Regions from separate parts of the Streptomyces sp. NPDC002776 genome, predicted to be linked through region 2. Evidence: riboswitches for the same ligand, from Rfam matches in the RefSeq annotation. Region 2 holds a riboswitch; the other holds the start of a gene.
What was found. Region 2 has a riboswitch for glycine ahead of gcvP (aminomethyl-transferring glycine dehydrogenase). Riboswitches for the same ligand answer to the same signal wherever they lie in the genome.
Positions count from the first base shown of each region.

Region 1: linked by a shared signal. The riboswitch ahead of gcvT (glycine cleavage system aminomethyltransferase GcvT) and the one ahead of gcvP (aminomethyl-transferring glycine dehydrogenase) in region 2 are both predicted to bind glycine.

Region 1 is NZ_JBSFVG010000010.1:267,949-271,328, forward strand. Features, by position in the region: gene ACWD11_RS21850 (enhanced serine sensitivity protein SseB) at 120-911, opposite strand; gene ACWD11_RS21855 (AAA family ATPase) at 979-1,647, opposite strand; glycine riboswitch at 1,823-1,918, shown strand; glycine riboswitch at 1,919-2,027, shown strand; gene gcvT (glycine cleavage system aminomethyltransferase GcvT) at 2,065-3,183, shown strand; gene gcvH (glycine cleavage system protein GcvH) at 3,282-3,380, shown strand, end outside.
Region 2 is NZ_JBSFVG010000011.1:10,114-13,493, forward strand. Features, by position in the region: gene ACWD11_RS22050 (DNA polymerase IV) at 1-190, shown strand, start outside; gene ACWD11_RS22055 (PRC-barrel domain-containing protein) at 1,115-1,489, opposite strand; glycine riboswitch at 1,603-1,699, shown strand; gene gcvP (aminomethyl-transferring glycine dehydrogenase) at 1,873-3,380, shown strand, end outside.

The DNA.
Region 1 (3,380 bases), on a different contig from region 2:
AAGCCCGCCTGCGGACTCGGGACTTGCTCCGGTTGTGCGAGTGCGGGCTGCGTGTGGCCGGTCGCGCCCCGCGGCGGAGGCGCACATCGACACAGCCCCGCGCCCCTTGTGTCCCTCGACTAACCACGCGTGTAGAAGGGCCGCACTTTTTCCCGCATCCATATCGCCACCGGGTCCTGGGCCGCCATGTCCAGGAGGATCAGGTTGACGGGCCACTTGGTCGGGACCCTGCCCAGGGCCCGCCCCAGGGCGTCCATCGGGGCCGTGCGCAGGTCGCCCTCCCAGTCGGAGAGTTCGACCCCTATGAACATCACCGGGTCCGCCGTCTCGATGGCGGCCAGGCAGCGACGGGCGGTGGTGACCACGCCGGTCGTCGCGAACTCGGCGGAGGCGGCGGACAGGAAGTCGACCGGGTCGTCCTGCCAGTCCGGCTCGTACAGCTTGACGCGGCCGCCGCTCGCCGGGCCGTCCAGCGGGGTGCGGCCCACCCGGCACAGCTCGGCCACCGCCGGCGGCGGAAGGGGGATGCCCACCATGCCGTCCGGGTTCACCGCGATGCCCACCTGCGGCGGCAGCCCGCGGGCGAACTCCACCGCCGGGGCGATCGTGTACGACATGTGGGAGCCGACGACCTGGCGGAACTGTTCCTCGGAGCTGAAGACCGGGACATAGGCCTGGCCCTCGATCTCCAGCGTGGGCAGGTCCAGCGGGCCGCTGTGCGGGCCGCCGCCGGACGGCAGCGGGACCCACAGGAAGCTGCGGCCGAGGACCTCGATGATCCGGCCGCCCGCCGTGGGGACGCCGAGGGAGGCGGAGAGCACCTCCTCCAGTTCGTTGCCGGGCCATCCGCCGTGCGGATGGGGGTGTGCCTGCGCCGGAAAGTCCGCGGGGAGATCCGCCGGGAAGTCCATCTGTCTGACCGCCTGCCCTGAACCACTGATGTGGCTGAAAAGGCTAACGCCTGCCCGGCCGCCCGGGTCAGCCCGTGAAGCCGATCCGCCGCAGCGCCCCCGCCGCCGGCCGGTCGATCAGCACCGCCGAACCGCAGCCCGGGGGCAGCTCGCCCTGCTCCACCGCGCGCAGCAGCCGGCCCGCCGCCGAGCGGTGCCGCAGGAAGGCGTACCGCGAGACACCGCGCCCGCGCTCGCGCTGGCCCTCCAGCGCCTCGTCCGGGGTGACGTCCAGGAGCAGCAGATGCAGCAGGCCGCCGCGGCGCCGCGCGGTGCGGGCCAGCCAGCCGCGCACCCAGGCCTGGGTGCCGCAGTCGTGGACGACGACTCCCTGGTCCGAGCGCAGCGCGCGCCACAGCCCGGCGTAGTGCGCGAGCCGGACCAGGGGCCGGTAGACCGCGTACGGCAGGAAGCCCGGCATCCGGGCGTCCCAGCGGTCGCGGGTGTCCTGGGAGTCGATGCGCGGGCCCTTCACGGTCCGCCGCATCAGCGTGGACTTGCCGCTGCCCGGCAGGCCGGTGATCACGACCAGGTCCCGGGGCCCGAAGAGCAGGGCATGCGGGCTGCGGCCGTCGCGTGCGCGCAGGTCGCGGACGACGGGTGCGGGCAGCGTGCCGCGGGCTTCGAGCGCCGGGGCCGTGGGCTGCTCGGGCAGCGCCAGGCCCGACGTGGTCGCGTACGCCGTGGTCCTGTTCACCGTGATCGTCCTCCTCCGGGTCGGGATCTCCCCTCCCCACTGAACGTAAAGAGAAGGTAATGGGCGATCTCTCGCGTTTTCGTGTGCGTACCGCCACAAGCCGGTTACAGAAGCGGCCTGCCCACGGACGCCCCGGTCATGCAATGATGGCCGCGCCAACTGCATACCGGCCGTTCGAATCCGCGCGGGAGAGTTCCCAGCCTTCAGCTGGGGCGCCGAAGGAGCAAGTCCCTCCCTTGAATCTCTCAGGCCCCGTTACCGCGCGGGCGAGGCACATCTGAAAAGCGGACCGCCCTTTGCCGGTGGTCCCACCCAAGGTGCAAGTCATGCCCCGCGTGGTCATGACGAACCTCTCAGGTTCCGATGACAGATGGGGAGGAAAGACCTCGCCGTCATGCCCTGGGAGACGACCGTCCGATGAGCAGTTCCGAACCCCGCCGTACCGCCCTCGATGCCCTGCATCGCTCGCTGGGCGCGACGATGACCGACTTCGCCGGCTGGGACATGCCGCTGCGTTACGGCTCCGAGCGCGACGAGCACACCGCCGTGCGCACCAAGGCCGGCCTCTTCGACCTCTCCCACATGGGCGAGATCACCGTGACCGGCCCGGAGGCCGCCCGGCTGCTGAACTACGCCCTCGTCGGCAACATCGCCTCCGTCGGCGTCGGCCGCGCCCGCTACACCATGATCTGCCGGGCCGACGGCGGCATCCTCGACGACCTGATCGTCTACCGGCTCGCCGAGACCGAGTACATGGTCGTCGCCAACGCCTCCAACGCCCAGATCGTGCTGGACGCGCTGGCGGATCGTTCCGCCGGCTTCGACGCCGAGGTGCGCGACGACCGGGACGCCTACGCGCTGATCGCGGTGCAGGGCCCGGAGTCCCCCGGCATCCTCGGCTCGCTCACCGACGCCGACCTCGACGGCCTGAAGTACTACGCCGGGCTCCCCGGCACCGTCGCGGGCGTCCCGGCGCTGATCGCGCGCACCGGCTACACCGGCGAGGACGGCTTCGAGCTGTTCGTGGCGCCCGCCGACGCCGAGAAGCTGTGGCAGGCGCTCACCGAGGCGGGCGCGCCCGTCGGCCTGATCCCGTGCGGCCTGTCCTGCCGGGACACCCTGCGGCTGGAGGCGGGCATGCCGCTGTACGGCCATGAGCTCACCACCTCGCTGACCCCCTTCGACGCCGGTCTCGGCCGGGTGGTCAAGTTCGAGAAGGAGGGTGACTTCGTGGGGCGCGAGGCGCTCACCGAGGCCGCCGAGCGCGCGGAGAGCAACCCGCCGCGGGTCCTGGTCGGCCTGATCGCCGAGGGCCGCCGCATCCCGCGCGCCGGGTACCAGGTCGTCGCCGACGGCCAGGTCATCGGCGAGGTCACCTCCGGCGCCCCCTCCCCCACGCTGGGCAAGCCGATCGCCATGGCCTACGTCGACGCCGCGCACGCGGCGCCCGGCACGGCCGGCGTCGGCGTGGACATCCGGGGCACCCACGAGCCGTACGAGGTCGTGGCGCTGCCCTTCTACAAGCGCCGGAAGTAGCCACCGGGCGTGACCCCGGACACCTTTGCGCTGGTCACGCGCGCCTTCTGCAGTCCCCCCTTCATCAGCACTCCCCCGCGTACAGGAGAATTCAGGCCATGAGCAACCCCCAGCAGCTGCGCTACAGCAAGGAGCACGAGTGGCTGTCGGTCGCCGAGGACGGCGTCTCGACGGTCGGCATCACGGAGTACGCGGCC
Region 2 (3,380 bases):
TGCGGAGTTCGGGCATGGGTGGGTGCAGGGGAGTGGGGTGGGGCGGGTGACTGTGCGGTTCGAGACGCCGGAGTCCGGGCCGGGGCGGGTGCGGACGTTTCGGGTCGATGATCCTGAGCTTGTTCCTGCGGAGCCGTTGCCGTTGGTGCCGCGGAGGCCGGGGGTTGCTGTGGATGAGGTGCGGGCGTGAGGGGCGGGGGCGGTGTTGGTGGGGGGTTGGTGCACTCGCCCGCGTTGGCCGGGTGCCTCACCCGAGGGGCCCAGCCCACCCGTGCCGCCCCAGCGGCACGACTGCCCGCAGCGGCGGGTTGGGGGTGCGGGCCGGGGGTTGTGCGGGCGATGGGCTGTAGGGCTGTGGGCAACAGGCTGAGGGATGTGCGGCTGCGGGTTAGGGGATACACGGCACGCGACTCGGAGCTATGGGCATGCGGTCATGCAGCCAGGGGCGCGAGGAGTGCGGTCACCCAGCTGCGGGGCGGCGGGGGCCGCGGTCACTCAGCTAGGGGGCTACGACGGATGCGGCCGTCCCGCTGTGAGGGCAGACAGGTAGGCGGCTACGGGGCGGTGGTGGCACGGTCGCTCAGCTGCGGGGCGAGGTGGGACGCGGAGGCCCAGCCCCTGGGGCTGCGAGGGGTGCGGTCGCCCAGCTAGTGCGCCCGAGCAGCGCTGGATCCGCGACGACAGCCTGGCTGCCCTGGGCCAGGAGGGGCGCGGCCGTCCCGCTGCGAGGGCGTGCAGGTGCAGCTACGGGGCGGCGGGGGCGCGGTCGCTCAGCTGCGGGGATAGGAGGGACGCGGAGGCCCAGCACTGGGGCTGCGCGAGGGGTGCGGGTACCCAGCTGCGGGGCGGCGGGGGACGTCGTCACCCAGCTGGTGCGCCCGAGCAGCGCTGGATCCGCGACGACGGCCTGGCTACCCTGGGTCACGAGGGACGCGGCTGCTCCGCTGCGAGGGCGTGCAGGTAGGCAGTTGCGGGGCGGCGCGGGCGCGGGCGCCTAGCTGCGGGGAGCGGAGGGGAGCGGAGGCCCAGATCCCGGGGCTGCCAGGGGGCGCGTCGGTGCGGGGCACGAGGGGTGTCGGGTGCGCGGTCGCGTTGCGGGGGCTACGTGGGGGGCTTAGGTGTCTGCTTCTTCTGTGCCTGCCAAGTTGCCGAAGTCGTAGTCGGGGGGTGTGGGGGAGGTCAGGTCCAGGCCGTAGTGGTGGTAGAGCTGGAGTTCCTGTTCCGGGGAGAGGTGGCGGCCTACTCCGAAGTCGGGGGCGTCCTTGATCAGGGAGCGGTCGAAAGGGACGCGGAGGGCGCCCTCCACCAGTTCGCTGGGCTCCAGGGGGACGAAGGCGTCCCTGCTGAACAGGCCCGTTCGTATGGCTGCCCACTCCGGTACGCCGGTGGCGTCGTCGAGGTAGACCTCGTCGATGGTGCCGAGCTTCGTACCGTTGCGGTCGAACGCCTTGCGGCCGATCAGGTTGCGCGGATCGATGTCGGTCTGCACGTGCCCTCCACTTGGTCGCAACTCATCCGTAAGCACTACGAAAGAGCACATTCGGGTGCGCGGCCACTCGAACGCCTGGGCGTTGACCTCGCTGGTAGGCTGACAGCGGCTGCTGACCCCGTGCGGGAGAGTCCTCCGGACACCATCCGGAGGCGCCGAAGGAGCAAATCCTCCCCGGAATCTCTCAGGCCCACGTACCGCACGGACGAGGTCACTCTGGAAAGCAGAGCGGGTGTCGACGGCTTCCGCTCTCACCGACGGTGAAAGCCGGGCGCCCTCATGCCCTGGTGAAGCTCTCAGGTTGAGATGACAGAGGGGGAGGCCGTCCGGGTACCCGTGCCGTGGTGCCCCTCGAAGGTCGTGTCGACCAGGAGGCCTCCGCAATGACCGCCTATCGCATTCCGCTCTCCGAGCTCGAGCAAGGGATCCCCTTCGAGCAGCGTCACATCGGTCCTGATCATGAGGCTCGGGCCAAGATGCTCGCCCAGGTCGGCTACGGCTCGCTGGACGAGCTCACCGCCGCCGCGGTGCCGGATGTGATCAAGAACGCCGACGCCCTCGACCTGCCGGGTGCGCGGACCGAGGCCGAGGTGCTCGCCGAGCTGCGGACCCTCGCCGACCGCAACCAGGTGCTGGACTCCATGATCGGGCTCGGCTACTACGGCACCTTCACCCCGCCGGTCATCCTGCGCAACGTCATGGAGAACCCGGCCTGGTACACGGCCTACACGCCGTACCAGCCGGAGATCTCGCAGGGCCGCCTGGAGGCCCTGCTGAACTTCCAGACGATGGTCGCCGAGCTCACCGGGCTGCCCACCTCCGGTGCCTCACTGCTCGACGAGGGCACGGCGGCTGCCGAGGCCATGGCGCTGTCCCGGCGCATGGGCAAGAACAAGAAGGGCCTGTTCCTCATCGACGCGGACGCCCTTCCGCAGACCATCGCCGTGATCCAGACGCGGGCCGAGCCCACGGGCGTCGAGGTGGTCGTCGCCGACCTGAGCGAGGGCATTCCGGACGGCATCGCCTCGCGCGAGATCAACGGCGTGCTCATCCAGTACCCGGGCGCCTCCGGTGCCGTGCGGGACATCAAGCCCGTCATCGAGCAGGCCCATGAGCTCGGCGCGCTGGTCACCGTCGCCGCCGATCTGCTCGCGCTGACGCTGCTGACCTCCCCCGGCGAGCTGGGCGCGGACATCGCGATCGGCACCACGCAGCGCTTCGGTGTGCCGATGGGCTTCGGCGGTCCGCACGCCGGTTACATGGCCGTGCACGAGAAGTTCGCGCGCAGCCTGCCCGGGCGGCTGGTCGGGGTGTCCGTGGACGCCGACGGCAACAAGGCCTACCGGCTCGCGCTGCAGACGCGTGAGCAGCACATCCGCCGGGAGAAGGCGACCAGCAACATCTGTACGGCGCAGGTGCTGCTCGCCGTCATGGCCGGCATGTACGCCGTCTACCACGGGCCCGAAGGGCTGAAGAGCATCGCCCGGCGGGTCCACCGGTACACCTCGATCCTGGCCGCGGGGCTCACCGCCGGCGGAGTCGAGGTCGTGCACGGCTCCTACTTCGACACGCTCACCGTGCGGGTACCCGGTCGGGCCGCCGAGGTCGTCGCGGCCGCGCGGGAGAACGGCGTGAACCTCTGGCTGGTCGACGCCGACCACGTCTCCCTCGCCTGCGACGAGACCACCGGCCGGGCCCAGCTCACCGCGGTGTGGAGCGCCTTCGGGGTGGACGGGGACGTCGAGGCGCTGGACGCGCGGGCCGAGGACGCGTTGCCGGCGGCGCTGGTGCGCGGGGACGAGTTCCTGGCCCACCCGGTCTTCCACCAGTACCGCTCCGAGACCGCGATGCTGCGCTACCTGCGCCGCCTCGCCGACCGTGACTACGCGCT